2 regions of the Streptomyces sp. NPDC059256 genome follow, and region 1 is predicted to be linked to the other one. Evidence: riboswitches for the same ligand, from Rfam matches in the RefSeq annotation. Region 1 holds a riboswitch; the other holds the start of a gene.
The links. A riboswitch is a leader RNA that binds a small molecule or an ion and turns the genes downstream of it on or off. The one in region 1 is predicted to bind glycine.
Positions count from the first base shown of each region.

Region 1 (15,366 bases):
GCGCCGGAGATGGAGGCGTTCTCCTTGAACAGCATGCCGATCGCGCCGGCCGAGAGCATAAAGCGGACCACGCCCTCTTCGTCCGCGCCGGGGACGAAGTTCATGTAGTAGTGCAGCACAGCGGGGATGATGCCCGCCGCGCCGTTCGTGGGGGCGGTGACCACTCGGCCGCCTGCGGCGTTCTCCTCGTTCACGGCCATCGCGTAGAGGGTGATCCACTCCATCGCCCGGGCGAGCGGCTCGCCCTCGGCCCGCAGCTGCCGGGCCGAGTTCGCCGCGCGACGGCGGACGCGCAGTCCACCGGGCAGGATGCCTTCGCGGGACATGCCACGGGAGACGCACGCCTGCATGACGCGCCAGATCTCCAGCAGTCCTTCGCGGATCTCCTCCTCGGTGCGCCACGCCTTCTCGTTCTCCAGCATCAGCGCGGAGATGGAGAGGCCCGTCTCCTGGGTGAGCCGCAGCAACTCGTCGCCGGTACGGAAGGGGTACTTCAGTACGGTGTCGTCGAGGACGATCCGGTCTTCGCCCACGGCGTCCTCGTCGACGACGAATCCGCCGCCGACCGAGTAGTACGTCTTCTCCAGTACGGTCGCGCCCTCGGCGTCGTACGCGAAGACCGTCATTCCGTTCGCGTGGTACGGCAGGGTCTTGCGCCGGTGGAGTATCAGGTCGCGGTCGAAGTCGAAGGGGATCTCGTGGGTGCCGAGGAGGTCGAGCCGGCCGGCGGCCTTGATCTTCTCCACCTGTTCGTCGGCGTTCTCCACGTCGACCGTGCGCGGTGAGCTGCCGGTCAGTCCGAGGAGTACGGCCTTGGGGGTGCCGTGGCCGTGTCCGGTTGCTCCCAGCGAGCCGTAGAGCTCGGCGCGCACGGCCGTCGTCCGGTCGAGGAGTCCTTCGTTCTTCAGTCGCCTCGCGAACATGCGGGCCGCGCGCATCGGGCCGACCGTATGGGAGCTGGAGGGGCCGATGCCGATCGAGAACAGGTCGAAGACCGAGATGGCCACGTTGGACTCCTAGTGCGACTGGTAGACGCCGTTGTCTGCCGGGGTGGTGCAGATCACGCGGTGGAACGGATGGGGGCACCGCGCTCACCGTCCAGTGTGCGTGGTGCCCCCGGAACTCCGGGCAGGGCTGTTTACAGCCCGGGGTACAGCGGGTGCTTCGCGGCGAGCTCGGACACCCGGGCCCGCAGGGACTCGGTGTCGTAGGTCGGCTTGAGCGCGGCGGCGATGATGTCCGCCACCTCGCGGAAGTCGTCCGTCTGGAAGCCGCGGGTGGCCAGCGCCGGGGTGCCGATCCGCAGACCCGAGGTCACCATCGGCGGCCGGGGGTCGTTCGGGATGGCGTTGCGGTTGACCGTGATCCCGACCTCGTGGAGGCGGTCCTCGGCCTGCTGGCCGTCCAGCTCGGAGTTGCGCAGGTCGACCAGGACCAGATGGACGTCGGTGCCGCCGGACAGCACGGAGACACCGTGCTCGGTGACGTCGTCCTGGACCAGCCGCTCGGCGAGGATGCGGGCACCGTCCAGGGTGCGCTGCTGACGCTCCTTGAACTCCTCGGAGGCCGCCACCTTGAACGAGACCGCCTTGGCGGCGATCACGTGCTCCAGCGGGCCGCCCTGCTGACCGGGGAAGACCGCGGAGTTGATCTTCTTGGCCAGGTCGGCGGTGGAGAGGATCACACCACCGCGGGGACCGCCGAGGGTCTTGTGCGTGGTGGTGGTCACGACATGGGCGTGCGGCACCGGGTTCGGGTGCAGACCGGCCGCGACCAGACCGGCGAAGTGCGCCATGTCGACCATCAGATACGCCCCGACCTCGTCCGCGATGCGGCGGAAGGCGGCGAAGTCCAGCTGGCGCGGGTACGCGGACCAGCCGGCGACGATCAGCTTCGGCTGGGACTCCTTGGCGAGCTTCTCGACCTCGGCCATGTCGACCCGGCCGGTGGCGTCCACGTGGTACGCGACCACGTTGTAGAGCTTGCCGGAGAAGTTGATCTTCATTCCGTGGGTCAGGTGCCCGCCGTGGGCGAGGTTCAGACCCATGATGGTGTCGCCGGGCTTGAGCAGCGCGAACATCGCCGCCGCATTCGCCTGGGCGCCCGAGTGGGGCTGCACATTGGCGTGCTCGGCGCCGAAGAGCTCCTTGATGCGGTCGATCGCGATCTGCTCGACGACGTCGACGTGCTCACAGCCGCCGTAGTAACGGCGACCGGGGTAGCCCTCGGCGTACTTGTTGGTGAGGACCGAGCCCTGGGCCTCCATCACCGCGACCGGAGCGAAGTTCTCCGAGGCGATCATTTCCAGGGTCGACTGCTGGCGGTGGAGCTCGGCGTCGACGGCTGCGGCGACGTCCGGGTCCAGCTCGTGGAGAGGGGTGTTGAGAAGCGACATCTCGAAGTCCCTGTCGGGGTCGTGGTCGGTGACTTGCGCGAGCCGGCCGACCGCTCGGGTCGGCCGGAGCCCCATCAGCTGCTGGAGAAGGCGGCGTACTCGTCGGCCGAGAGCAGTTCGTCCTGCTCCCCGCTGACGCGCACCTTGAAGAGCCAGCCGCCCTCGAAGGGGGCGGTGTTCACCAGCGAAGGATCGTCCACGACGTTCTGGTTGATCTCCGTGACCTCACCCGTGACCGGGGAGTACAGATCGCTGACCGACTTGGTCGACTCCAGTTCGCCGCAGGTCTCGCCGGCGGTGACCGTGGAGCCCACCTCCGGGAGCTGGGCGAAGACGACGTCGCCGAGCGCATTGGCCGCGAACTCGGTGATGCCGATCGTCGACACGCCGTCCTCGGCGGCCGACAGCCACTCGTGTTCCTTGCTGTAGCGCAGCTGCTGGGGGTTGCTCATGACGAGGATTCTCCTGTACGCGGAACGTGCTGGTGAACGGATGGCCACCTGCCGAGACGGCGGCGGACGTGCCGGGTGCCGAGTGGCTCCCGGGGGGTGTTGTCGACGCTACTTCCGTCGCTCACTTCTGGCGCTTGTAGAAGGGCAGCGCGACGACCTCGTACGGCTCGTGCGTACCGCGGATGTCGACGCCCACGCCCTTGGTGCCGGCAGCGGCATGGGCCGCGTCGACGTACGCCATGGCGATGGGCTTGCCCAGGGTGGGGGAGGGGGCTCCGGAGGTCACCTCGCCGATCACGTGGCCGTCCGCGACCACGGGCATGCCGGCGCGCGGGACCCGGCGGCCCTCGGCGATCAGACCGACGAGCTTGCGCGGCGGGGCGCTCTCGGCGCGTTCGGCGGCTGCGGCCAGGGCCTCACGGCCGATGAAGCGCCCCTCGTTGGAGGTCTTCTCGAACTTCACCACCCGACCGAGACCGGCGTCGAAGGGGGTGAGCGCATCCGTCAGCTCATGCCCGTACAGCGGCATCCCCGCCTCCAGGCGCAGGGTGTCGCGGCAGGAGAGTCCGCACGGCACCAGGCCCGCGGCTTCCCCGGCCTCGGTCAGCGCCCGCCACAGGTCCTCGGCGTGCTCGGGCGCCACGAACAGCTCGAAACCGTCCTCGCCCGTGTAGCCGGTGCGTGCGATCAGGGCGGGATGTCCGGCGACCGTACCGGGCAGGCCCGCGTAGTACTTCAGACCGTCGAGGTCGGCGTCCGTGACCGACTTCAGGATGCCCGCGGACTCAGGTCCTTGGATGGCGAGCAGCGCGTACGCGTCCCGGTCGTCCCGTACGGAAGCGTCGAAGCCGGCGGCCCGCTCGGTGATCGCGTCCAGGACGACCTGGGCGTTCCCGGCGTTGGCGACCACCAGGTACTCGGTCTCCCCGAGCCGGTAGACGATCAGGTCGTCCAGGATGCCGCCGTCCTCGCGGCAGATCATGGTGTAGCGGGCGCGGCCGACGGCGACCGAGCCGATGTTCCCCACCAGCGCGTGGTCGAGCAGATCGGCGGCCCCGGGGCCCGTGATCGTGATCTCGCCCATGTGCGAGAGGTCGAAGAGACCGGCGCGGGTGCGGACGGCGTTGTGCTCGTCCCGCTCGCTCGCGTACCGCAGGGGCATGTCCCAGCCCGCGAAGTCGGTCATGGTCGCGCCCAGCGAACGATGCAGTGCATCGAGGGCGGTACGACGGGGGGTATTGCTCATGGACGGGGCTCCCAGGGCATGGCCGATGAGGACGGTCCTCCCCATCTGTCATCGGAACCTGAGAGGTTCGTCACGACCACGCACTCAGGTGGTCATGACTTGCACCTTGGGTGGAGCCGCCGGAGCGGCCCGCTTTTCAGATCTGCCTCATCACACGCGGTACGGGGCCTGAGAGATTCAAGGGAGGAACTTGCTCCTTCGGCGCCCGGCACATGGTGCCCGGGACTCTCCCGCGTGGATTCGAACGGCCGGTATGGAGTTGGCGGGCACATCATTACACGCATCTCGGCCCGGTGGGGGGCGGGGAGCTCGTGGATCTTCCGTGGTCGAGGCGCCTTCTTCGGCCATCGTCCGATCCCCGACCGTGTCTTGGGGCGCGGCTCAGCGGCAAATAACTTGCCTCCCATTACCATTTCTTTACGCTTCATGGGCAAGTGTGTGGTGACTGACATGGGGGAGGGTGTAATGACGTTGCAGCACTCCAGTGCCTACGCCACTACGGCGGGGGTGCCCGTCCGACCACAGGTGCCCCCTCGACCACAGGCGTCCGCCCGACCACGCCTGGGGGCGACCGCGCCGGTGCTGCGAGATCTGCGGGACCGCGCCGGGCGCAGTCCCCGTAGCCTGCTTTTCGCCGCGGGGGACGTGGTCGTCGTCTCCGGACTTCCCGGCAGCGGAAAGTCGACCCTGATCCGTCGGGCGGCCAGCGGCAGCCGCATCGATTCGCAGGACGCCCGGGACCGTTGGGCGCTGCGGATGCCGCGCTTCCTGCCCTACGCGGTCTACCGCCCCTTCGTCCGCTACTCGCACTACGCGGGGCTCAGGCGCGCCCTGCGCTCGGGGGAGAGCGTGGTGGTGCACGACTGCGGTACACAGGCGTGGGTGCGGCGCTGGTTGGCCAGGGAGGCGCGCCGGCGCGGCAGCAACCTCCATCTGGTCCTGCTCGACGTGCCCCCGCAGGTGGCCCGGCAGGGGCAGATGGAGCGTGGCCGGGGAGTCTCCGGCTATGCGTTCGCCCGGCATCGGCGCGCCACCTCCCGGTTGATCGCCGACGCCGAGTCCGGGAAGCTCCCGAGCGGTTGCACCTCGGCGGTCCTGCTCGACCGTTCGGCGGCTGCGGGCCTGGCCAGCGTGCGGTTCACCGCGACGGAGGCGGCCGGCTAGGCGGTGTCTCCCCCGCGGCATGCACGTCTCCCGCGTCACCTGCGTCACTCACGTTCCCGGGGGCGTCGAGCGCGGCTGCGGGGCGACCGCGTTCGGTGGCCAGGGCCAGGCGGCTGTGGCGTCGTTCGGTCGCCAGGTCCAGGCGGCTGTGGCGTCGTTCCGTGGACCACGGCTGGGACCGGGCGCGTTCGACCCCAGCGCCGGAGCCGGTGTGAGACCGGTCGCCTTCCTCGCTTCCTGTCCGGCTTCTTCCCTGACGGGGACAGCGCACCGCCCGCTCGGCATTAGGGTCTGAGGGCAAGCCGTGGGATGACCGGCCGAGCCGGGGAGAGAGCCGCCAGATGAGCATTCCAGAGCACGTACACCCGCACTCCTACGCCAGCGGCTGGCCGGCGAACGAGTTGGAAGAGGCACTCGCCGCCTCCCTGGACACCCCCGGCGCGGGCGCCAGGCTGGTCGAGGTGCTCGGCCGTAGTTCCCTGTGGGTCCCCCTTCCGAACGGCGGCTCACCGGACAGCCGCGACCTCGACCTCCCCACGATGGAGTTGGACGGCGCAGCGTTCGTGCCCGTCTTCAGCTCCGAGGAGCAGTTCCTCAACTGCGTCGGCAGCCATATGTCCTTCACCGTCGCCCCCGCCCGGGACTTCGCCCGCGGGCTCGCCCCCCAGCTGGGCATCGCCGTCAACCCCGGGGGCACGGTGGGCGCGCCCTTCCCGCCGCCCGCCGTCGCCGAACTCTGCCGCACCGGCCGAACTCACCTCGACGGGCCGGCCGCGGGCGGCCGGGTGCGACTGTTCGAACCGGACTGGCAGGAGGATCCGGTCGACTTCCTGGCCGCGGCAGCCGCCGAGTTCCAAGCGCTGGGCGACGTCCTCTCCGCACGACGGGCGCTCGCCTCCGTCGAGGGCGACCCGCCCTCGCTGTTCATCGGTGTCCAACTCGCGGTCCCGGGAGTGCTCGAAGCCACCGACAGCGCCCCGCTGGACGCGCTGGGTCGGGCGCTGGGCCGGGTCCAGGTCGGCTGGCCGGTCAACCTCGTACTCCTGGACGCGACGCAGGACCCCGTCGTCGACTGGATGCTGACCAAGGTGCGTCCGTTCTACCGACGGGACGACTACTAGCCGCCGCGGTCAAGTCAGTGTCGGCGGGGCAGATTAAGCTGGACGTCTGGCCCCGCCTCCCGCCGATGCGGAGGCCGTGCCGGATCGTCAGTCGAAGATGAGGGGCGGGGACCAGGGTGAGCGCGTCAGGCACCGCGGCGGCCGGACACGTCGAGCACATGCTGCGCCAGGTGATCCCCGGACGCTTCGATGCGTATGAGGGACTGCTGAAGGCACTGGCCGACCCCGGACAGGGGCGGGTCTGGATGTTGCTCTGGCAGGGCACCCCCGGCTCCCACGACGCGCAGTACGGCTCCATGGAGATCGACGGCGTCGGCTACGCCCCCTGCGTCACCTCGGCCCAGGAACTGGCCGCCTCCGGATGGAACCGCTCCCACGAGGTCGTCGGCGGGATCGACATCGCCCGCGCCCTCTACCCGGGGCGCGCGGGAATCTGGCTCAACCCCCATGCCCCCGGCGGGGGCGTCGGCATCCCCTGGCCGGACCTTCGGCGGATCGCCACCGGTCTCGACCGGATGCCCGCAGGCCCGTTGCGGCTCTCCGACCCCGCGGTCGAGATTCCGCACTTCTACGCCCTGCTCTCCCAGAACGCCCACCGGACGGCGCCCATCCGCTCGTTGCGCCGGGTGTGGGTGCAACCCGCGCTGGGCGCTCCCTACCTCGCCATCGGTCTCGATCTGTACGACACCAGCAGGCAGTCGGTGGACGCGGTGCGGGCGATGATGCAGCAGTCGATCGCGGCGGTGCCCGACGGCCTACCGGTGTCGACGGTCGCCATGTCCGACGAGTACAACCCGGTGACGATGTGGCTGCGGGCCAATGCCCGGCCCTTCTACGACCGCGACGCCCATGGCGCGGGGCCGGCGCCCGTCGGTTACGGCTATCCGCCGCAGGCTCGCTGAGCCGTCTGCCGGAACCCGTACGAGCGTGCGCAGGGCGCCGTTTTTGTCCCGGATTCCGTCCTGGACTTCTCCCCGAATGAAGCGTGTTGGCCGGTCCATGCCTCTCGGCAGCGCATTGGCCTGATCTCTTTCCGCGGGCTGTCCCGGGCTGTCTGACGTCCGACGGTCTCGGTGTCAGGGGAGCTCGTGATGCGCTTCTCGCCACCCCATACATCCAGCCAATCCCGATGAGCCACGACCGCAACGCCGTGTGCCAGGTGGCCGGGACTGGTCGATGTATGTGACCTTCGCGGGAGCTTAACCGCAGGTCCATGACACCTTCACAGATCGTCGCTTCCGCAAACCTTTCCTGCCCTGATGGCGTGATTTTCTCGGCATAAGGGGAATCAAAGCCAATCTCTCTCTTCCTAGTGTGCTGTTCGAACCTGCCCTGAAAGCGCTCTCTCGGGTGTTCCCTTCCGCTCCATCCCAATGACTCCACTCCGTCCACATGGCGGGATCTCTACCAACTATGTGCGTAATCATGGGATTTGATGGACCGCTCAGTCGGTGCCGACGTCCGGATAACGGGTTACGCCAGCGCATCACGTTTGAGCAAACATTCCCCGGGAGGGCTGGCGGCTGATCGCGCGACCATTGAAGACTCCCGCTCCAAGGGCAAATTCGCCCTCGCGTACGGAGCGCCGCATCCGCACTTTCCGTACCCCGGCTCCACCACGCACCAGATGTTGTGAACGAAGCCGCTAGCGCGGCGGGTACGGGCCGGTCAGCGCCGGTCGAGAGGGGTCCCCACCACGATGACGGCACCACTGCACGGCACCAGTGCGCAAGCGGAGGAAACCCCGCCCGCCGATGTCACGGCTGTCGCCGCTCCCCGGGTCCAGGGCCGGTCCCTGGGTCAGATCGCCTGGACCCGTCTGAAGCGCGATCGGCTCGCCCTGGCAGGCGGCATCGTTGTCATCCTCCTGGTGCTCACCGCGGTCTTCGCACCGCTGATCGTGAGCCTGTTCGGGCATCCGCCGAACGAGTTCCACCAGGACAAGATCAACCCGCTGTTCGGCACCCCGCACGGCGCGTTCGGCGGCATCAGCTCCGAACACCTGCTGGGAGTCGAACCCAACAACGGTCGCGACGTCTTCAGCCGCGTCGTCTACGGCGCCCGGATCTCCCTGCTCGTGGCGTTCCTCTCCGCCGTGGTCGCCGTGCTCCTCGGTACCGTGCTGGGCATCGTCGCGGGGTACTTCGGAGGCTGGGCGGACTCGCTCATCAGCCGGGTGATGGACATGCTGCTCGCATTCCCGCAGCTCCTGTTCATCATCTGTCTGGTCTCGGTGCTTCCCAACAACCTGCTCGGGATGACCGGAAGCACCGTCCGCATCGCGATCCTGGTCGCGGTCATCGGCTTCTTCGGATGGCCCTACATCGGTCGCATCGTCCGCGGCCAGACGCTCTCGCTGCGGGAGAAGGAGTACGTCGAGGCCGCCCGCAGCCTGGGCGCCGGCCGGCGCTATGTGCTCTTCAAGGAGTTGCTGCCGAACCTGGTGGCTCCGATCACCGTCTACACGACGCTGATGATCCCGACCAACATCCTCACCGAGGCCGCGCTGAGCTACCTCGGCGCCGGTGTGCGCCCGCCGACCGCGTCCTGGGGGCAGATGCTCTCCAAGGCGGTGGACACCTACGAGTCCAATCCGACGTTCATGATCGTCCCCGGGATGGCGATCTTCATCACCGTGCTCGCCTTCAACCTCTTCGGGGACGGCGTACGGGACGCGCTCGACCCCAAGGGATCCCGCTGACCCCACGCCCCACGGGTCCGGCACCCTCGGCCCCGGCTCCCCGCGCGGGGAGGCGTCGAAGGACGCACCCCCCCGCACCCCGCAGCCTTCGGCCCGGCCCGGGCCGCGGACAACTGAGCGGACAACTGAACTGCCCCTGCCACAGCGGTCAGGCGGCTCCCCACGGTTCCCCGGCAGACGGCGGGGGCCGCGCTACCTCGGAGGTTGCAGGACTATGACACCCCTACGTTCGTCGCGGACCCAGCGCATCGCCGGAGCGGCGCTGGTGGTGGCCGCCCTCACGGCCACCGCGGCCTGCGGCGGAGGCGGCTCCAAGGACGGTGAGGGCGACGGCAAGGCGGCCGGCTACAACGCCGGTGCCAAGGGCATCGCCAATCCGTCCACCAAGCAGGGCGGCACGCTGAAGTTCATCGGCAAGCAGGACTTCGACTCCACCGATCCACAGCGCCAGTACTACGGAATGGCCTGGGACTTCTCCCGGTTCTACGCTCGTCAGTTGATCTCCTACGCGCCCAAGCCCGGCCAGGCGAGCGCCGAACTGGTGCCGGACCTGGCCCAGGCCAAGGGCGAGATCTCCAACGACGGCAAGACGTACACGTACCGGCTGCGCGAGGGCATCGCCTGGGAGGACGGTACGCCGATCACCTCCAAGGACATCAAGTACGGCATCCAGCGCACCTGGGCGACCGACGTCATCACCGGCGGGCCCAGCTATCTGCGGCAGGTGCTCGACCCCAAGGGCGAGTACAAGGGTCCCTACAAGGACACCACCCCGGACAAGCTGGGGCTGAAGGCGATCCAGACGCCGGACGACAAGACGATCGTCTTCAACCTGGCCGCACCCAACGGTGACTTCGAGCAGATGCTCGCCATGCCGTCCGGCTCCCCGGTGAAGAAGGAGAAGGACACGGCGGGCAAGTACCAGTTGAAGCCGTTCTCCTCGGGCCCGTACAAGTTCGAGTCGTACACCCCCAAGAAGGGGGCGGTGCTCGTCCGCAACGACAAGTGGCAGCGTGCCTCCGACCAGATCAGGGCCGCACTTCCCGACAAGATCACGGTCACGATCAACTCCAACATCGAGGCGATCGACGAGCTGCTGATCAAGGGCGAGTACGACCTCGACCTGAACGCCACCGGCATGGGCCAGGCGGGCCGCACCAAGGCGCTCACCAAGCACAAGGCCAACCTCGACAACATCGAGACCAGCTTCATCCGCTACGTCGACATCGCCACCAAGGTGGCCCCCTTCAACAACGTCGAGTGCCGCAAGGCCGTCATCTACGCCGCCGACTACCAGTCGATGCAGACGGTGCGCGGTGGCCCTGACGCGGGCGGCGAGATCGCCACCAACATGCTGCCGAAGTCCATCAAGGGCTCGGACGACTACGACCCGTACGGCATCCTGGCCCGCAAGGGCAAGCCCGACACGGCCAAGGCCAAGGCGGCGCTGAAGGCGTGCGGCAAGCCGAACGGCTTCTCCACCACCATCAGCGCCCGCAGCAACAACCCGGGCGAGGTGCAGACCGCCGAGGCGCTCCAGCAGTCCCTCCGCGCCGTCGGCATCAAGACCGAGGTGGAGTCCATCGACGGCGCCGAGTCCTCCAGCATCACCGGCTCGCCCGCCGTGGTGAAGCAGCGCGGACTGGGTCTGGTCATGACGGGCTGGGGCCCGGACTTCCCGACCGGGCAGGGCTTCTCCCAGCCGTTGGTCGACGGCCGGTTCATCGCCCCGAACGGCAACTACAACGTCTCCGAGACCAATGACCCGAAGATCAACAAGTTCTTCGACGACGCGCTGAAGGAGACCGACCCCGGCAAGGCGGCCACCATCTACCAGCAGATGAACCACGCGGTGGCGGACCTCGCCGTCCAGATGCCCTTCATCTACGAGAAGAACTTCACCTGGCGCAGCTCGCGACTGACGAACGCCTACTCGTCGGCCGCGTACAACGGTCGCTACGACTACGTCTCGCTGGGCGTCGTCAAGTAGCAGCCCGCATCCCTCGTGCGGATCCGGGGCGTCAGTGAGCCCGTGCGATCCGTACGAGGGGTCAATCGCCGGCAGCCGCCGGCCCATCGGTGCGGACGGGCCGTCCAACTCCTCCCGTCCGCACCGGCAACCCCGCGAGAGCGTCACACCCCACCATCGCCCAACCCGCCAAGCCCGAAGGGCAGGTGATGGCCTCGGGTGGCGATCTGGAGGACCGGAGCCTGCTCCGGCGCCCCGGGTCGTCGCCGGGCCGCGCACAGTGCTTGCTTACGTCATCCGGCGCTTGTTCGCCGTCGCCATGATGCTGATGGTCGTCACCCTGACGACCTTCGTCATCTTCTTCGTACTCCCGAAGTGGGCGGGTTCCGATCCGGCGTACCTCTTCGCCGGGAAGCAGACGGACCCCGCCGCCATCGAGGGCATCCGACAGAAGCTCGGGCTGTCCGATCCGGTGCTCGTACAGTTCTGGAACTTCCTCCAGGGCCTGGTCGCCGGGCGCGAGTACACCAACGGCTCGGACGTCACCAAGTGCCCGGCGCCCTGCTTCGGATACTCCTTCCGCACCGAGCAGGAGGTCTGGCCGCAGTTGACCGAGGCCATCCCGGTCACTCTGTCGCTCGCCGCCGGGGCCTGTGTCCTGTGGGTGGTCGGAGGAGTGGCGGCGGGCGTCGTCTCGGCGCTGCGCCGCGGCACCCTGTGGGACCGGGCGGCCATGACCGTCGCCCTGGCCGGTGTCTCCCTGCCGATCTACTTCACCGGACTGATCTCGCTCGCGATCTTCAGCTACCAACTCGACTGGATCAGCGGTGAGTACGCTCCGGTCGAAGAGGATCCGGCCCAGTGGTTCCAGACCCTGATCCTGCCGTGGATCACCCTCGCCCTGCTGTACGCGGCCATGTACGCGAGGCTGACCCGCGCCACCATGCTGGAGATCCTGGGCGAGGACTACATCCGCACCGCCCGCGCCAAGGGCCTGACCGAGCGGGTCGTCATCGGTCGGCACGCGATGCGCTCCACGTGGACTCCCGTGCTCACGCTCCTGGGGCTGGACCTCGGGGCACTGCTGGGCGGGGCGGTGCTCACCGAGTCCACCTACAGCCTGCCCGGGCTAGGGCGTCTCGCCATCGACTCCATCGAGGGCAAGGACCTTCCGCTGATCCTCGGCGTCACCCTCTTCGCGGCCCTGTTCATCTGTGTCGCGAACCTCGTGGTGGACCTGTTGTACGCCATCGTCGACCCACGAGTGAGGATCGGATGAACAGCGCCCGCACCACAGGGCCCGCCTCTTTCGGCAAGGCCCCCGGCGAGGTCGCGGCGGCGGGCTCGCCCGCACCGACGGCCTTCCTCGAAGTGCGCGATCTGCGCGTGCACTTCCCCACGGACGACGGGCTGGTGAAGTCCGTCGACGGCCTCAGCTTCCGGCTGGAGAAGGGCAAGACGCTCGGCATCGTCGGTGAGTCCGGCTCCGGGAAGTCCGTGACCTCGCTCGGCATCATGGGCCTGCACACCGCCGGTCAGTACGGCCGTCGCAAGGCGCAGATCTCCGGCGAGGTCTGGTTGGACGGCAAGGAACTGCTCGGCGCCGACCCGGACGAGGTCCGCAGGCTCCGCGGCCGGGACATGGCGATGATCTTCCAGGACCCGCTGTCCGCGCTGCACCCCTACTTCACGATCGGTCGCCAGATCGTGGAGGCGTACCGGGTGCACCACGACACCGACAAGAAGACCGCCCGCAAGCGCGCGATCGAACTCCTCGACCGGGTCGGCATCCCCCAGCCCGATCAGCGGGTGGACAGCTATCCGCACGAGTTCTCCGGGGGGATGCGCCAGCGCGCGATGATCGCGATGGCGCTGGTCAACAACCCCGAACTGCTGATCGCCGATGAGCCGACGACCGCGCTCGACGTGACCGTGCAGGCCCAGATCCTCGATCTGATCCGCGACCTCCAGCGGGAGTTCGGTTCCGCGGTCATCGTCATCACCCACGATCTGGGGGTGGTCGCGGAACTCGCGGACGACATCCTGGTCATGTACGGCGGGCGCTGTGTGGAGCGCGGACCTGCGGAACAGGTCTTCTACGAGCCCCAACACCCCTATACCTGGGGGCTGCTGGGTTCCATGCCACGCATCGACCGTGACCACGCCGAGCGGCTCGTACCCGTGAAGGGGTCCCCGCCCAGCCTGATCAACCTTCCGCAAGGCTGTGCCTTCCATCCGCGGTGCCCCTACGCGGACCTGCCGAAGGACCAGGTGACGCGCACCGTACGCCCCGAACTCCAGCAGGTGTCCGACGGGCACTTCTCCGCCTGTCATCTGCCGCAGGAACAGCGGACCCGGATCTGGACCGAAGAGATTGCGCCCCGGCTGTGAGCGACGACGTGAAGATTCCCCAGCAGCAGAGCGCTTCCGATGCGCTGTTGAGCGTGGACGGGCTGGTCAAGCACTTCCCCATTCGGGAGGGGCTGCTCAGGCGGCAGACCGCGGCCGTGCAGGCGGTCGACGGACTGACCTTCGACGTACGGCCGGGAGAGACCCTGGGAGTGGTGGGGGAGTCGGGCTGTGGCAAGTCGACCATGGGCCGGCTGATCACCCGTCTGCTGGAACCGACCGCCGGAAGGATCACCTTCCAGGGGCACGACATTACCCACCTGGGAGTGGGAGCGATGCGCCCCCTGCGGCGCGATGTGCAGATGATCTTCCAGGATCCGTACTCCTCGCTCAATCCCCGGCACACGATCGGCACGATCGTCTCCGCGCCCTTCAAACTCCAGGGCATCACCCCGGACGGCGGGATCAAGAAGGAGGTGCAGCGGCTGCTGGAGCTCGTGGGTCTCAACCCGGAGCACTACAACCGCTATCCGCACGAGTTCTCCGGCGGTCAGCGCCAGCGCATCGGCATCGCACGGGCACTGGCGCTCAAGCCCAAGCTGGTGGTGGCGGACGAACCGGTCTCCGCGCTCGATGTCTCCATCCAGGCGCAGGTGGTCAATCTGCTCGACGACCTCCAGGACGAGCTGGGGCTCACCTATGTGATCATCGCCCATGACCTCTCGGTGATCCGCCATGTGTCCGACCGGATCGCGGTCATGTACCTCGGAAAGATCGTGGAGCTGGCGGACCGCACCTCGCTCTACGAGACGCCCCTGCACCCGTACACCAAGGCGCTGCTGTCGGCGGTTCCCGTGCCCGACCCCAGGCGCCGGGGGACCAAGAGCGAACGCATCCTGCTCAAGGGGGACGTACCGTCTCCCATCTCGCCACCGCAGGGTTGCCGCTTTCACACCCGGTGCTGGAAGGCGACCGATGTGTGCGTCCGGACCGAGCCGCCGTTGGTGGCGCTTCGACCGGGGCAGTCGGTGGCGTGCCACCATCCGGAGAACGCGCCGGACCGGGTGCCGGACGAAGAGGTGCTGGAGTCGGCGCGGAAGGCGGTCGACGTGGTCTCGCTCGCGCCTGCCGGCTCCGATTCCGCCGGGACGCAGACCGACGTTCCGTCCGAGCGTGAGCAGCCATCGGATCCCGGGCGCGCTCCACGCGGGAGTACCCGGAAGCCGTCGGGAGGCGCCGCCGCGGAGTAGACCGGCACAATCGTCCGGTGCTCCATGAACTCTTCTCCCCTTCCGTCCAGCATGCGCTCGACCTCGCCGGAATCTTCGTCTTCGCGATCTCCGGCGCACTCCTCGCGGTACGCAAGAACTTCGACGTCTTCGGCATCGCCGTGCTCGCCGAGGTGACCGCGCTGGGCGGAGGGCTGTTTCGCGACCTGATGATCGGGGCGGTGCCTCCGGCCGCCTTCACCGACCTCGGTTACTTCCTGATGCCGCTGGTCGCGACGGCGTTGGTGTTCTTCCTCCACCCCGAGGTCGAGAGCATCCAACTGGGGGTCAACGTCTTCGACGCGGCGGGCCTGGGACTGTTCTGCGTCACCGGCACGATCAAGGCGTACGAGTACGGTCTGGGGCTGACCTCGTCCGCGGTGCTCGGGCTCGCCACGGCCGTGGGCGGCGGAGTGCTCCGGGATGTGCTGGCCAACGAGGTCCCGTCCCTGCTGCGCTGGGACCGTGACCTCTATGCCGTTCCGGCCATCGTCGGGGCCACGATGGTGGTGCTCTGCATTCGCTGGGAGGTGCTGAACACGCTCACGACCGTGCTCGCCGTGGTGACGGCCTTCTCGCTGCGGCTGCTGGCCCTGCGCTTCCACTGGCGTGCCCCGCGGGCCTGGAACCGGCGCTCGTCCGCGGCGGAGGAGGTCTGAGCCCGGGCGTCGCACCCGCCGCGGGCCCCGCGGTCAAGTGCC
Region 1 covers NZ_JBHYZO010000001.1:260,463-275,828, reverse strand. Annotated here, with positions in the region: gene ACFXJL_RS01185 (L-serine ammonia-lyase) at 1-1,007, opposite strand, end outside; gene glyA (serine hydroxymethyltransferase) at 1,139-2,395, opposite strand; gene gcvH (glycine cleavage system protein GcvH) at 2,470-2,847, opposite strand; gene gcvT (glycine cleavage system aminomethyltransferase GcvT) at 2,969-4,093, opposite strand; glycine riboswitch at 4,241-4,336, opposite strand; gene ACFXJL_RS01165 (AAA family ATPase) at 4,559-5,257, shown strand; gene ACFXJL_RS01160 (enhanced serine sensitivity protein SseB) at 5,599-6,378, shown strand; gene ACFXJL_RS01155 (enhanced serine sensitivity protein SseB C-terminal domain-containing protein) at 6,495-7,280, shown strand; gene ACFXJL_RS01150 (ABC transporter permease) at 8,078-9,079, shown strand; gene ACFXJL_RS01145 (ABC transporter substrate-binding protein) at 9,294-11,069, shown strand; gene ACFXJL_RS01140 (ABC transporter permease) at 11,329-12,327, shown strand; gene ACFXJL_RS01135 (ABC transporter ATP-binding protein) at 12,324-13,439, shown strand; gene ACFXJL_RS01130 (ABC transporter ATP-binding protein) at 13,436-14,647, shown strand; gene ACFXJL_RS01125 (trimeric intracellular cation channel family protein) at 14,665-15,324, shown strand.

Region 2 (15,366 bases), on a different contig from region 1:
AGTGAGGCGGGGTTGCATAAGGGTCTACCGGCCAGGGCAAGAGCTCGGCAGGGGTCGGCGCACGGAATATGTGCCGCGTGGTGGAAACTGTCGGACGGGTACGGACGTTGTGATGATGTCCGGGTCGGCAGGTGTGTTCATTGAGGGTTCGTCCTGCCCCACGGGCGGGTCTATTTCGGTCAAGGGGAATCGCCCGTGAAGTTGTTTGCGAAGTTGTTCGGCAAGAGCGGACGCGAGGATGGCGGAAACGCCAGGCATCGCGCTCGGCGTCGTGGCCAGGAGGAGGAGCAGAGCGCGGAGCGCCCGCTCTTCCGTGACGAGGTCGCCGGCTCGGGCGGTGGCGTTCCCGGTGGTCAGGGCGAGTCGGTTGACCCTGCCGGTGCCGGCCGCATAGGTTTCGGAGACTCATCGACCTCAAGTTCGGGTGGAGGGTTCCCCTCCGACCCGTATGCGACCAATCCCCGTGGGGGACAGCCGCGGCAGGAGGACACGTCCATGTCGGCCGTGACGGTTTGTACGAGGTGCGGGCACCGCAATGCCGCGTCGAGCAGATTCTGCTCCAACTGTGGTGCGCCCCTGCGCGGTGGGGCTCCGGCCGAGCGTCCGTCGGAGACGACGTCGACGATTTCCATCTCGGGCTTGGAGGCGTACGACTCCGAGGTCACCGGACAGACCCAGGTCCCGTCGCTCTCCCCGGAGGCGCAGGCCGCCGTCGACGCCCTCCCCTTCGGTTCAGCGCTGCTGGTGGTGCGTCGGGGTCCGAACTCAGGAAGCCGTTTTCTGCTCGACGGCGAGCTGACCACCGCGGGTCGCCATCCGCAGAGCGACATCTTCCTGGACGACGTGACCGTCTCCCGTCGTCACGTGGAGTTCCGTCGTGGTCCTGACGGCAGTTTCAGCGTTGCGGACGTCGGCAGCCTCAATGGAACCTACGTCAACCGCGAGCGGATCGACTCGGTCTATCTGGCCAACGGCGACGAGGTCCAGATCGGTAAGTACCGACTGGTCTTCTATGCGAACCAGCGGGGCGTGTAACCCGTCAGGGAAGGTCCATGCGAACACCGACGGGCGGTGCCGGTCGCGGCACCGCCACCGCGGGGGATCGGCTGATGAGCATCGGTACGGTGCTCGGTCAGTTGCGTGATGAGTTCCCCGAGGTCACCATCTCCAAGATTCGTTTCCTGGAGGCCGAGGGGCTGGTAGAGCCGCGTCGTACCCCATCCGGGTATCGCAAGTTCAGCCCCGACGATGTGGAGCGGCTCGCGCAGATTCTGCGGATGCAGCGGGACCACTATCTTCCGCTGAAGGTCATCCGGGAGCATCTGGACGCGGTCGCCCGTGGTGAGCAGCAGCCGCTTCCGGCGCCCAGTGTGCAGCGGGAGCACCCCGACGCGGCCTGGGAGGCCCCCAGTGAGCCTCGTACGGCCGCCAGGGTGGGTCGGGCGGAGTTGCTGGCCGCTGCTGGGGTCAGTGAGCAGGAGCTCGCGGAGTGGGAGTCCTACGGGCTGCTGACGCGGGATGGCGACGGAGGGTACGACGCCGAGGCCGTCACGGTGGCGCGGCTGGTCGTCGAGCTGGGCAGATTCGGTCTGGAGCCTCGACACCTTCGGGCCATGAAAGCCGCGGCTGACCGGGAGGCGTCCTTGGTTGAACAGGTGGTTGCACCCTTGCGGCGGCATCGCAATCCGCAGACCAGAGCCCATGCGGAGGCCACCGCGAACGAGCTGGCAACCCTGTCGGTACGGCTGCACGCGGCCCTGATGCGGACGGCCCTCGGGGTACGTCTTGACTGATCTTGGACCTGCCCGACTACCCAAAGGGGTCGGGCACGTCCTAGGGTTGCTGTGTGAACGAGCTCGACGTTGTGGGTGTCCGGGTGGAAATGCCCTCCAACCAACCGATCGTGCTCCTGCGTGAAGTGGGAGGCGATCGGTACCTCCCCATCTGGATCGGTCCCGGGGAGGCGACCGCCATTGCTTTCGCCCAGCAGGGCATGGCCCCTGCCAGGCCGCTGACGCACGACCTGTTCAAGGACGTGCTGGAGGCGGTGGGGCAGGAACTCACCGAGGTCCGCATCACCGACCTGCGCGAAGGGGTCTTCTATGCGGAGCTGGTGTTCGCCAGCGGAGTCGAGGTGAGCGCGCGTCCGTCGGACGCCATAGCGCTCGCACTGCGCACCGGTACGCCGATCTTCGGCAGTGACGGGGTGCTCGACGACGCGGGGATCGCCATTCCCGATGAGCAGGAGGACGAGGTGGAGAAGTTCCGCGAGTTCCTCGACCAGATCTCTCCGGAGGACTTCGGCACCAACAGTCAGTGACGGTTCGTTGCTGATTGGTGTGCCCGTGAGTGGCGCTGCGGAAGTCCTCTGCGCCACTTGCGTGTTCTCGGTCCAGAGGGCACGTCAGCATGGCGTTTTGGGGCCATTCGAGTAGCCTTTCCCCGAATTGGGGCATGGGAAACCACTCTCAGGGTGATTATCACTCGGCGTGCCGAGTGTGGCGATCGTTGACGCACCCCTGGTGACTGCCTACCTTTCGAGTGGGCAGGTCAAGGAGGAGGTCGGCGTGAGAAGTAGCGGCGACGGTGCGGTTGGGGGCGCCCTCGGCCGACGTCTGGGGGAGAGCGGGCCGTTTCCGCTCCAGGAGAGTGCGTCGGAGTCATCGACGGAGGAAATCGGCTATCGCGGACCGACCGCATGTGCGGCGGCCGGGATCACCTATCGACAACTCGACTACTGGGCGCGCACCGGTCTGGTCGAGCCAAGCGTTCGTGCGTCCCATGGATCGGGCGCTCAGCGGCTCTACAGCTTCCGCGACGTGGTCACCCTGAAGATCGTCAAGCGTTTCCTGGACACGGGTGTGGCCCTTCAGAACATCCGTGCCGCCGTCCGGCACCTGCGTACCCGTGGCGTGGGCGATCTGGAGCGCATGACCTTGATGAGCGACGGGGCAACGGTCTACGAATGCTCCTCGCCCGACGAGGTCGTCGACCTGCTCCAAGGTGGCCAGGGCATCTTCGGCATCGCCGTGGGCGTCGTGTGGCGCGATGTCGAGGCTGCCCTGTCGCAGTTGCACGGGGAGCGGATCGACACGGGGGAGACCCTCGTCGGCAACCATCCGATGGACGAGTTGGCCCGGCGCAGAAGGGATCGCGCGGTCTGATCCCGTCCGGCCCGGGCGGCGGGCCGCGGTTTTTCCGATGTCTTTCCGGCTCGGGCGGCGGTGCTGTCCGACGTCGTTGTCACAGGCGTGAGGCAGCATCGGAGATGTGAGATCCGTTCCGACGATCCTCCATCTCGACATGGACGCCTTCTACGCGGCAGTGGAGCAGGCGGCCAAGCCCAGCCTGCGCGGAAAACCCGTGATCGTCGGCGGGCTCGGACCACGCGGGGTGGTGGCGACCGCCTCGTACGAAGCCCGTCGCTTCGGGGTGCACTCGGCGATGCCCATGGCGTACGCCCGTCGGCTCGCTCCGAACGCTGCCTACCTGGTGCCCAGGTTCTCCCTCTACCGGGCGGTCAGCGAGCAGGTGATGGAGCTCTTGGGTCGGCTGTCCCCACTGGTGGAGCCCCTGAGCCTGGACGAGGCGTTCGTCGATCTGGAGGCGGGTGGATCCGCCGATGACTCGCGATCCGCGCGTGCCGCCGGTGAGTCGCTGCGCGCCGACATCCTCGCGGCGACCGGGCTCGCGGGTTCGGTCGGACTCGCAGGTTCCAAGATGCTGGCGAAGATCGGGTCGGAGCAGGCCAAGCCCGACGGACTGGTCCTGATCGAGCCGGGCACGGAGCGCGAACTGCTCGCTCCTCTGCCGGTGCGAACACTGCCCGGGGTGGGGCCGGCCACCGGCGAGCATCTGCGGCGGGCGGGGATCACGATCTGCTCCGACCTCGCCGCGGCGGGCGAAGACGAACTGGTACGGCTGCTGGGCAAGGCGCACGGTTCGGCGATCCACCGGATGGCGCTGGGACATGACGATCGACCCGTGGTCGCCGAGCGGGACACGAAATCGGTCTCGGTGGAGGACACCTTCGACGTCGATCTCCACGACCGGACCAGGATCAGGGTCGAGGTGGAGCGGCTCGCCGAGCGCTGCGTACGGCGGTTGAGGTCGTCCGGGCATTCGGGTCGCACCATCGTGCTGAAGGTCCGGCGCTATGACTTCTCGACGCTCACCAGGTCGGAGACCCTACGCGGGCCGACCGACGACCCGGTCGTGGTGCGGGAGGCCGCCGGTCGGCTTCTGGAAGGCGTGGACACGACGGGTGGGGTGCGGCTGCTGGGGGTGGGGGTGACCGGGCTCGCCGACTACACCCAGGAGGATCTGTTCGCGCAGGCGACCACGGCCCGCGAGGAGAGGGAGTCCGCGGGAGGCGAAGCGGACGCGGACCCCCGCGGTGGCGGACGCGTCGAGGGGCCGGGCGGGAGCGTTCGCCCGCCGGATCGAGCGCCCTTCGAGCGGTTCGAGCAGGAAGGCGGGCGTTCGCCGGCTCCCGTACCGCCGGACGGGTCGCCCGTGCGGTCCTCCGGCGAGCAGTCCGGCAGCGGTGCGGACCACAGATCGGGCTCCCGGGAGGAGCGGGAGACGTCCGGAGGGTCCGGGCCCTCGGAACGCTCCCGGGAAGAGCGGGAGACGTCCGGAGGGTCCGGGCTTTCGGAAGCCGATGCTGTCCGGTCGGCGGGTGCGGTCGGCGGAGCTTCCCGACCTCCGGGTGTCGTGGAGGGGGCCGCCAGGGGAGGCGTCCACGATGGCGCCGCCGATTCGGGTGAGCGGGAGAGCGGGGCCGGCGCGTCCATGGAGACCACCGGGGAGCCGGTGGGATCGGTGCTCGCCGAGCGTCGCTGGTCGGCCGGTCACGATGTGCACCACACCGAGTACGGGCCGGGGTGGGTCCAGGGCAGTGGTCTGGGTCGTGTCACCGTGCGGTTCGAGCAGCCTGGTTCGCCTCCGGGGCGCGTGCGCACGTTCCGGGTGGACGATCCCGAGCTCGTGCCGGCCGATCCGTTGCCCCTGGTCGGCGGCGGGCGGGTGGATGAGGGGAGCAGCGCAGGTCGGGCCGGTCAGGTTCCCTCGTCCTCGCGGCCGGCGATGCGGCCGAAGGAGCGGTCGGTCGAGGGCTCCTCCCCGGCCGGGCCGGGCGGGGGAGCGGGCGTCTCGGGTGCTGAGGACAGTTCGAGCCCGTAGTGGTGGTAGAGCTGGAGTTCCTGTTCGGGGGAGAGGTGCCTGCCCACACCGAAATCCGGTGCGTCCTTGATCAGCGAGCGCTCGTAGGGCACCTGGAGGACGTCGTCGGCGAAGGTGCTCGGCTCCAGCGGGACGAAAGCGTCCCTGCTGAAGAGTCCGGTGCGTACGGCCGCCCATTCGGGTGCACCGGTGGCGTCGTCGAGGTACACCTCGTCCACCGTTCCGATCTTGGCACCGTTGCGGTCGAACGCCTTGCGGCCGATCAGGCTGCGCGGATCGATATCGGTCTGCACGAGTCCTCCATATGTTGGCAAACTGCTCCATGGGCCACTAAAAAACACGAAAGGGCACAAAGTCGGTGTCGGCCACTTGAGCGATTGCCGAGAAGACGCGCTGGTAGGCTGACTAGCGGCTGCTGACCCCGCGCGGGAGAGTCCACCGGAAGGACGACGGTGGCGCCGAAGGAGCAAATCCTCCCCGGAATCTCTCAGGCACCTGTACCGCGTGGACGAGGTCACTCTGGAAAGAAGGGCGGGCGTCGGACGGCATCCGCTCTCACCGACGGTGAAAGCCGGAACGCTGCTGTTCGGCGATCCGGTGAAGCTCTCAGGTTGAGATGACAGAGGGGGAGGCCGTCCAGGGCATCCATGTGATGCCCCTCGCAGGTCGCGTCAGACCAGGAGGCCTCCTACATGACCGCCAACCGCACTCCGCTCGCACAGCTGGAGCGAGGCACCCCCTTCGAGCAGCGCCACATCGGGCCGGACACAGAGGCCCAGGCCAAGATGTTGGCGCAGGTGGGATACGGCTCGCTGGACGAGCTGACCGCCGCCGCCGTCCCTGAGGTGATCAAGAGCACGGAGGCGCTCGCCCTGCCGGAGGGGCGGTCCGAGGCCGAGGTGCTGAGCGAACTGCGCTCCCTCGCCGAACGCAACAAGGTGCTGGCGCCGATGATCGGTCTCGGTTACTACGGCACCTTCACTCCGCCGGTCATCCTCCGCAACGTGATGGAGAACCCCTCCTGGTACACCGCGTACACGCCGTACCAGCCCGAGATCTCCCAGGGGCGGCTCGAAGCCCTGTTGAACTTCCAGACCGTCGTCGCCGACCTGACCGGTCTGCCCACCTCGGGTGCCTCCCTGCTCGACGAGGGCACGGCAGCAGCCGAGGCGATGTCCCTGGCGCGACGGGTGGGCAAGGTCAAGGACGGCGTCTTCCTCGTTGACGCCGACGTCCTGCCCCAGACCCTCGCGGTGATCCAGACCCGCGCAGAACCGACCGGTGTCGAGGTCGTCACCGCTGACCTCGGCAACGGCATCCCCGCAGCCATCGCCGAGCGCGGTGTCTTCGGCGTACTCCTCCAGTACCCGGGTGCCTCCGGCGCGGTGCGCGACCTCGCGCCCGTCATTGAGCAGGCCCACGGTCTCGGTGCGATCGTCACCGTCGCCGCCGACCTCCTCGCGCTCACGCTGCTCACGCCTCCCGGCGAGATCGGCGCCGACATCGCCATCGGCACCACCCAGCGCTTCGGCGTCCCCATGGGCTTCGGCGGACCGCACGCCGGCTACATGGCCGTACGCGAGAAGTTCGCGCGCAGCCTGCCCGGACGGCTCGTCGGTGTCTCCGTCGACGCCGATGGCAACAAGGCGTACCGACTCGCCCTTCAGACCCGTGAGCAGCACATTCGCCGGGAGAAGGCCACCAGCAACATCTGTACCGCACAGGTGCTGCTGGCCGTGATGGCCGGTATGTACGCGGTGTACCACGGCCCGGACGGACTGCGGGCGATCGCCCACCGGACCCACCGGTACGCCACGCTCCTCGCCGAAGGGTTGACGGCCGGCGGTGTCGAGATCGTCCACGACGCCTACTTCGACACCCTGACCGTGCGGGCCCCCGGCCGTGCGGGTGCCGTTGTCTCCGCCGCACGTGAGGACGGGGTCAACCTGCACCTCGTCGACGAGTCGCACGTCTCCGTCGCCTGCGACGAGACCACCACCCGCGCCAACATCATCGCCGTGTGGGCCGCCTTCGGTGTCGAGGCGGACATCGACGCCCTCGACGCCGTCGCCGAGGAAGCCCTGCCGCAGGCCCTGCTGCGCAGCGGGGACTTCCTCACCCACCCGGTGTTCCACGAGCACCGTTCCGAGACCGCGATGCTGCGCTACCTGCGACGGCTCGCCGATCGCGACTACGCCCTGGACCGGGGCATGATCCCGCTCGGCTCCTGCACCATGAAGCTGAACGCCACCACCGAGATGGAGCCGGTGACCTGGCCGGAATTCGGGCAGATCCACCCCTTCGCCCCCATCGAGCAGGCGGCCGGCTACCTCACGCTCATCCGTGAGCTGGAGGAGCGCCTGGCCGAGGTCACCGGTTACGACAAGGTGTCCATCCAGCCCAATGCCGGTTCCCAGGGCGAACTGGCCGGACTGCTCGCGGTGCGCGCCTACCACCGGGCGAACGGCGACGAGCAGCGCACGGTCTGTCTGATCCCCTCCTCGGCGCACGGCACCAATGCGGCCAGCGCCGTGATGGCGGGCATGAAGGTCGTCGTGGTCAAGACCGCCGATGACGGAGAGATCGACGTCGCCGACCTCCGGGCCAAGATCGAGCAGTACCGCGACGAACTCTCCGTGCTGATGATCACCTACCCGTCCACGCACGGGGTGTTCGAGGAGCACGTGGCCGACATCTGCGCGCAGGTCCATGCGGCGGGCGGTCAGGTGTACGTCGACGGCGCCAACCTGAATGCGCTGGTGGGGCTCGCCAAGCCCGGCGAGTTCGGCGGCGATGTGTCGCATCTGAACCTGCACAAGACCTTCTGCATCCCGCACGGCGGCGGTGGCCCCGGCGTCGGACCGGTCGCCGTGCGCTCCCATCTCGCTCCGTACCTCCCCAACCACCCGCTCCAGCCGAGCGCCGGACCCGAGACCGGAGTGGGTCCGATCTCAGCCGCGCCGTGGGGTTCGGCCGGAATCCTGCCGATCTCCTGGGCGTACGTGCGACTGATGGGCGGCGAGGGACTCAAGCGCGCCACCCAGGTCGCCGTGCTCGCGGCCAACTACATCGCCAAGCGGCTGGAGCCGCACTACCCGGTGCTCTACACCGGGCCCGCGGGGCTCGTCGCCCATGAGTGCATCGTGGATCTCCGCCCGCTGTCGAAGGCGACCGGCGTCAGTGTCGACGACATCGCCAAGCGGCTGATCGACTACGGCTTCCACGCTCCGACGATGTCCTTCCCCGTCGCGGGCACCCTGATGATCGAGCCCACGGAGAGCGAGGACCTGAGCGAGATCGACCGTTTCTGCGCCGCGATGATCGCCATCCGTGGCGAGATCGAGAAGGTCGCGTCGGGTGCGTGGCCCGCTGACGACAATCCGCTGTGCAACGCCCCGCACACCGCGGCTGCTCTCGGCGGTGAGTGGGAGCATGCCTACAGCCGTGACGAAGCGGTCTTCCCCGCGGGTGTGAGCACGGCGGACAAGTACTGGCCGCCGGTCCGACGGATCGATGGTGCCTTCGGTGACCGGAACCTGGTCTGCTCCTGCCCGCCGTTGGACGAGTACGACGCCTGATCCCGGGCCGGACAGGGTTCGGGGCCGGTACGGAGGGATTCCTCCGGCCGGCCCCGATGGTTCGGCGGGTACGGGCACGGCCAGCACACGTACTCGACGATGACGTTCGCGGCGTCGCTACTGCCGTGGGGTGGTGGACCCGACGGCGAATGCCGTCGGATGTACGGCGGGTCAGGCGGCCGTCCTCGACTGGCGCTGGGGTGCGATGATCTGGCCGTTCGGCAGCAGCTCACCGGTGTCCTCGAAGAGGAGCACGCCATTGCACAGCAGGCTCCAGCCCTGTTCGGGATGGTGCGCCACGAGGCGCGCCGCGTCCCGATCGGCTGAGTCGGATGTCGGGCAGGGTGGCTGATGCTGGCACATGGGCGGGATCTTTCGCTCTGATGTGATGAGTGTCCTGCGGCTCGATGAGGAGTTCATGGCCGCCCCCGTATCTGTCGGTCCGTTCCCAGTGTTGCCCCACGGACGAGAATCCGCAGGGATTTCGCGGCACCTCGTCTTACTGGTTAAGGACGTATCACCCAGCCGGACGGTTCAGCCCAACTCCATTGTCCTTTCGGGTGGTTCAGGGGGGCCGGTACGGGCTAGTCCGGACGGAGCAGAAAGCGCCCCGCGACCGAACGGTCACGGGGCGCTCACGATGGTTTCGGCCGTCCTGAAGCGGAGATTCCGATGCTTCGGGACAGGGCGGTGCTTCAGGACTAGCCGATGTTCAGGACAGAACGGTGTTTCTGGTCAGAACGGTGCTTCGGGTCAGGCCGGTGATCCCAGCAGCGGCGGAGCCGTGAGCCGCAGGGTCATCACCGGAAGGAGGTCGCAGACCTGGTGCGCCCGGTGCGCCGCGATCCCCGGTGGCGCCGGGGCCAGCGGAACCAGGATGTCCGTGGGACGGAGCGCACCTGACGAGGCATCCGCGTCGATGTCCCCGTGCAGCCAGAGCGTGAGCATGTACAGCGCCGGAATGGAGAGCAGCCGTGGCTGGAACGGATGGTGGAGTGAATCCGCCTGTTGGAGCGCCCGTTCGGTCGAGGTGATGTACGGGCCTTCGAAGAAGTGCGAGAACGCCCAGCCGTCCGGGGTGAGTCGCGTCTCCGCAGCGGCGACGTACCCCTCGTGGGCGCGGATCAGTACCCGCCATCCGGTGAGGCGGGTACCCGGGGTGGGCGAGTTCGGGTCGATCTGGTCGAGTACGTGGACGGGAAGTGGTGACTCGGGGCTCACCGGTCCCTGGACGGACCGGAGAGCAGGGGTGCGATCCTCGTTGACGGCGGCGGGGGAGCCGAGTGCCGCGAGGACGCTGCGTAGGACAGGCGCGGGAGCCGGGAGGGCATGCAGCGGCATGGTGGGTCGCCTCTCACTTCGGGGAGACACGGCGGAGCATGGGAGGTGCGGACAGCGCTGTCGGCGTGCGGAGCCAGAGGGGCTAGGGGTCAGAGGGGGAACAGGGGCCGTAGGGCACCCGGTGCCAACTCTCTGCCTCGATTACGGAGTTTATACGACACGTGTTCACACAGTGATTCCGCTAGCGCCTGTGCGTATCGTCAGCAAGGCGCTTCCAGGACTGTTTCCTTGGATGAATCCGCAGGTTTTCGCCGGGAAATCCGCCCGGGCCTGGGCATTCTCCGGGATGGCGGTAGGCCGAAAAACGGCAGTGATTGTGTCTGGCACCGGGTAACGATAGGTGCGTACAACACCATCCCGAGATGCTGAACCGAGAGGCGACCCACGTCACACTACCGGTCCCCGAGCGACATGGCCGCGTTATAGATCAGTCAGTCTGGGCATTATCGTCCGAGACGCGAGCGACGGATGCCGCGCGATGCCCAGTCGAGGAAGGACGCTTCGATGGGGGAGAAGGTCGTGGCCGGCGGTTTCGAGCTCTCGGATCGTCATGAGTACCGGCGAAAGCTCCAGCAGTGCCTGGCGGGGCTGGGGCGACTGCTCGACGAGCAACGGTTCGACCGGCCCAAGAATCTGATGGGTCTGGAGATAGAGCTGAATCTCGTCGGCTCCGACGGTCTGCCGCGGATGATGAATGCCGAGGTGCTCGAACGCATCGCCAGTCAGGATTTCCAGACCGAGCTGGGAATGTTCAACCTGGAAGTCAACATCGTGCCCCACCGTCTCGGCGGCCGGGTCCTCGACCAGCTCGCCGAAGAACTGCGGACGGGACTCGCGTACGCACATCGAAAGGCCGACGAGGTCGGCGCCGGGATCGTGATGATCGGCATCCTTCCCACGCTCGCACAGGACGACCTGGTGTCCGCGAACCTCTCGGACGTCCGGCGCTACACGATGCTCAACGAGCAGATCGTCACCGCGCGGGGTGAGGCGTTCGAGCTCGACATCGATGGAGTCGAGCATCTGACCTGCACCTCTGCCTCCATTGCGCCCGAAGCGGCCTGTACGTCGGTGCAATTGCACCTACAAGTGACCCCGGGCCGTTTCGCGGATGTGTGGAACGCGGCTCAGGCAGTGGCAGCAATACAGATCGCGGTCGGCGCCAATTCGCCCTTTCTCTTCGGCAAGGAACTCTGGCGAGAATCGAGGCCGCCGCTCTTCCAGCAGGCCACCGACACCCGGCCACCCGAACTTCAGGCCCAGGGAGTACGACCCCGTACCTGGTTCGGTGAGCGCTGGGTGAGTTCGGCCTATGAGCTCTTCGAGGAGAACCTGCGCTACTTTCCGGCGCTCCTGCCGATCTGCGACGACGAAGAGGACCCATTGCGGGTCATCGACGAAGGCGGCGTACCAGGACTCCAAGAACTCGTCCTCCACAACGGCACGGTCTATCGCTGGAACCGTCCGGTCTACTCGGTCGCTGACGGTGTTCCCCATCTGCGGGTGGAGAACCGCGTACTGCCCGCGGGGCCCACGGTCACCGATGTGATCGCCAATGCCGCCTTCTACTACGGATTGGTTCGCGCGCTGTCCGAGGAGTCCCGTCCGGTGTGGACCCGCCTGCCGTTCGCCACCGCGGCGGAGAACTTCGACACCGCGTGCCGTCAGGGCATTGAGGCCACGGTGCAGTGGCCGAGGCCGGGGCGTAGCGGCGGTATCGCGGAGGTTCCCGTCGTCACGCTCGTCCGCGATGAGCTGCTACCGCTGGCCGCCGCCGGGCTGGACGCCTGGGGCATCGAGCCCGCCGATCGGGACCTCTACCTCGGAGTGATCGAGGAGCGGTGCAGACGACGGGTGAACGGTGCGTCCTGGCAGGCCGACACCTTCCACCGCGCGTTGGACGCGGGGCTCGGCCGGGACTCGGCGTTCGCGGCGACCACCCGCCGCTACAGCGAGTTGATGCACCTGGGCGAGCCCGTCCACACCTGGCCCGTCGGCTTTCCGGGGCAGGGCCGTTGACCGGGTTCTCCCGGGGCTGGGCTGCCCGGATCAGTCCCGATCGACGTCGAGGGAGCGGCCGACGGCCGTGATCGCCTTCAGGATCGCTCCTTGGATGTCGGCCGGGTCACTGACCTGGTAGCCGGCGCCACCCGTCACCTGGGCGATCTTGTCCAGCTCTCCTTGGTCGGCCGATGTCCCGACGGCGATGGCGATCAGCGGCACCGGGCGTCTGTCGTCCCTGACCTCCTTGAGCTTGGCGAGCAGCGTGCTCCGGGAGATGCTGAACCGGTCCTGGTTGGCCCCGTCGGTGACCACGATCAGCGCATTGAACTTGCCGGGCACATGACCGGCCTGGGCCGACCTGTAGGCGGCGAGCGTGGAGTCGTACAGCCCGGTCGCACCGTCCGGTACCGCCTTCAGTGCCTGGAACGCCGCCGAGAGCTGGGTCCGCTGGGACCGTTCACCGCGCACGAGTGCGCCGAGCCTGGCGGTCGGGACCAGTTCGCGGTAGTCATGGGGGCCGTTGAGCCCGGTGGCGAACTCCCAGAGCCCGATCTCGTCCTCCTGGCTGAACTGGTCGACCACGCGCAACAGGGAGGCTTTGGTGGCTTCGAGCCGTGTCTCACTGCGGCCGGGTACCGGCGACTGCATCGATCCCGAGACATCGACGACCGTCGTCAGTCGGGCGCTGCGCACCGTGACGGTCCATATGCCCAAGATCTCCTGGAGCAGGTCCCGTGAGACCTGGTCGGCGCTCGTGACCTGGCGGGCGTAGGGCTGCGGTGGTCTTCCGCCCGCCGTGTGCACCAGAACTGCCGGGGCCCCGCCCCTCGGCGGACGGAAGCCGTGGGCTGCGAGGTCGCGCAGGGAGGTGGCATCGCTCAGGAGCGCCATGAACCGTGTCGCCGCGCGTCCCTCGTCCACGGTCAAGTCGTTCACGTCGACCAGGTGGTAGGGGTAGTCGAGCCGGAGCGCGCGGTCCGTGGGATAGAAGAGGTCGAGGTCGTCCTTGTCGCCGGCGGAGAAGTTGTGGGTGAACGCGGCCTGCTCGGACAGGAACACCGCTTCGTTGCGCGAACTGCCGGGCGCGGAGAGCGTACGCAGGATCTGGGAATCTGCGGGGGCCAGCCGTTGGGCGAGCAACCTGGCGGTGGCGGCGATCCTGGCATCGGCGTCCGGAAGACCAGGTCGTGGCGTCCGGTCCGCTTTGGCCGGGGGGCGCTTGGCCCCTTCCTTCCGCGGTGGAGATGGGCTGGGCAGGGGTTGCTTCGGCCCCTTCGCGGCGCTGGGTTTCGGCTTCGGTTCTGTGGGGCGTTTGGCCGAGGGCGAGGAATCGGGCTCCTTCGATTCGGGCGCCGCGCTGGGTTCGTCGGGCAGGGGCCGGTCGGTGCCGTTGCGCTCCTCCCAGGTGCGATCGCCGCTCTCGCGGGCGTAGGAGGCTGCGACGCCGGCGAGGGCCAGCAGACCGGTGGCGCTGTGGGTGGGGTCGGCGGTGCCCAGATGTACGGATTCCGAGGCGGTCGTGGCCGTCGCCAACTGTGCCCAGGTGTAGGTCTTGCCGGGCCATCCCAGCCAACTGCCCGCCGAGCGGTCCGTGGCCACGCCGATCGGTGACACGGCGACCTCGCCCGCCACCGCCAGCGGTACACCGCGGCTGAACGCATCGGCCTGGTGGGCCCAGATCCTTGAGTCGGGGAGCCAGACCTCGTACTCCGACTCATTGCGGTGGTCGGACAGTTCCGTTGCGACCTGGTAGTTCTCCCGGGCCTTCACCCGGACGTCCATGCACTGGCCGTCTGAGGTGATCTTCTCCTGGTGGACCCGGTCGGCCGCGGCCCGGACGACGGGCGCGATGTCGGGGGAGACGGCGACGTCCAGTCGTACGGCGGACTCTTCGCAGGAGCGGCCGAACGGCGGCAGTCCGCTGTAGGCGGCGACGCCCGTACCCGCCGCGAGTGCCAGAACGAGTGCGGTGGCCATCAGCACCCGACGGTGTCGGGAGCGAGGTCCCGCGCCGCCCGTGCCGCCGGCCCCGGAATCGGGCAGGGTGTGACGTTCCATGCGATGGTGCCCTCCTTGAATGATGAACAAGGAAATGGCGCGGCGTCACATGGTGACGCAGACCCCCCGGCCTGTCGCGATCTTCGTACTCGCATTCGAGACCCTAGCGGGGTGAGGATGCGGATGAGGCTGGAATGGATAACTGGAGGCACGTGTGCACATGGAGGCGGGACGAGTGGCTGAGGCATTGCCCCAAGAGGTCGTGTCACCCAAGATCCTGAAGTCCGAGATGCTCCTGGTGCTCGCGCTGTCGCTCGGGGCCAGTGCCGTGTCGTCCCTGATCAGTTTTGTCGGCTCGCTCACCAAACCGGGCGACCTCAAGGACCAGGCAGCGACGTTGAACGGGTCCTATGCGCCCGGACGCCCCTGGCTCGACCTCTCCTGGCAACTCTTCGGCATCGCCACGGCCCTGGTGCCGGTCCTGCTTGTCGCGCACTTCCTGGTGCGCGAGCGCGCGGGACTGGCGGTCATCGGCTTCGATCGGCGCAAACCATGGTTCGACCTCGGAAGGGGAACCCTCCTCGCAGCTGGGATCGGAACTGCCGGGCTGGCGTTCTACCTGGTGGCACGCGCGGCGGGGTTCAACCTCACCGTGGTGCCCGAGTCCCTGCCCGAGGTGTGGTGGAAGTTCCCCGTACTGATCCTCTCCGCACTCCAGAACTCGATCGTGGAAGAGGTGATCGTCGTTGGGTATCTGCTGCGCAGGCTCGATCAACTGGGCTGGACGCCGATGGCCTCGCTCATCACCAGTTCGGTGCTCCGCGGTACGTACCACCTCTACCAGGGCATCGGCGGCTTCATCGGCAACATGGTCATGGGAGTGGTCTTCGTACTGCTCTATCGGCGCTGGGGCAGGGTCGGGCCCCTGGTCGTGGCCCATGCGCTGCTCGACATCGTCGCCTTCGTCGGATACGCCCTCCTGGCGGGACGGGTGGACTGGCTGCCCACGCCGTGACCGCCGGGCCAAATGTGTCCGTCCCGGTCAGGGGGCGATGAGCAGTTCGCCGTCGATGACGGTGTACGAACGACCGGTCAGCAGGGTCCGCTCGCCGCGCAGCGAGGTGCGTACCAGTCCCGAGCGGGCGGACGCCTGGAGGCCGGTCAGATCGGTCCGTCCCAGCCGTGCGGACCACAACGGGGCCAGGGCCGTGTGGGCACTGCCGGTCACCGGGTCCTCGTCGATGCCCATCCGGGGGAAGAA
Region 2 covers NZ_JBHYZO010000009.1:5,671-21,036, forward strand. Annotated here, with positions in the region: gene ACFXJL_RS20700 (DUF881 domain-containing protein) at 1-5, shown strand, start outside; gene ACFXJL_RS20705 (FHA domain-containing protein) at 154-1,035, shown strand; gene ACFXJL_RS20710 (MerR family transcriptional regulator) at 1,053-1,793, shown strand; gene ACFXJL_RS20715 (bifunctional nuclease family protein) at 1,847-2,320, shown strand; gene ACFXJL_RS20720 (MerR family transcriptional regulator) at 2,568-3,164, shown strand; partial or broken gene ACFXJL_RS20725 (DNA polymerase IV) at 3,271-4,342, shown strand; gene ACFXJL_RS20730 (PRC-barrel domain-containing protein) at 5,061-5,477, opposite strand; glycine riboswitch at 5,601-5,697, shown strand; gene gcvP (aminomethyl-transferring glycine dehydrogenase) at 5,877-8,762, shown strand; gene ACFXJL_RS20740 (DUF5999 family protein) at 8,934-9,125, opposite strand; gene ACFXJL_RS20745 (hypothetical protein) at 9,516-10,103, opposite strand; gene ACFXJL_RS20750 (glutamate-cysteine ligase family protein) at 10,608-12,122, shown strand; gene ACFXJL_RS20755 (substrate-binding domain-containing protein) at 12,153-14,165, opposite strand; gene ACFXJL_RS20760 (CPBP family intramembrane glutamic endopeptidase) at 14,326-15,120, shown strand; gene ACFXJL_RS20765 (PhzF family phenazine biosynthesis protein) at 15,148-15,366, opposite strand, start outside.
Region 2: it holds a riboswitch for glycine, as region 1 does, so the genes downstream of both, gcvP (aminomethyl-transferring glycine dehydrogenase) here and gcvT (glycine cleavage system aminomethyltransferase GcvT) in region 1, are expected to answer to the same signal.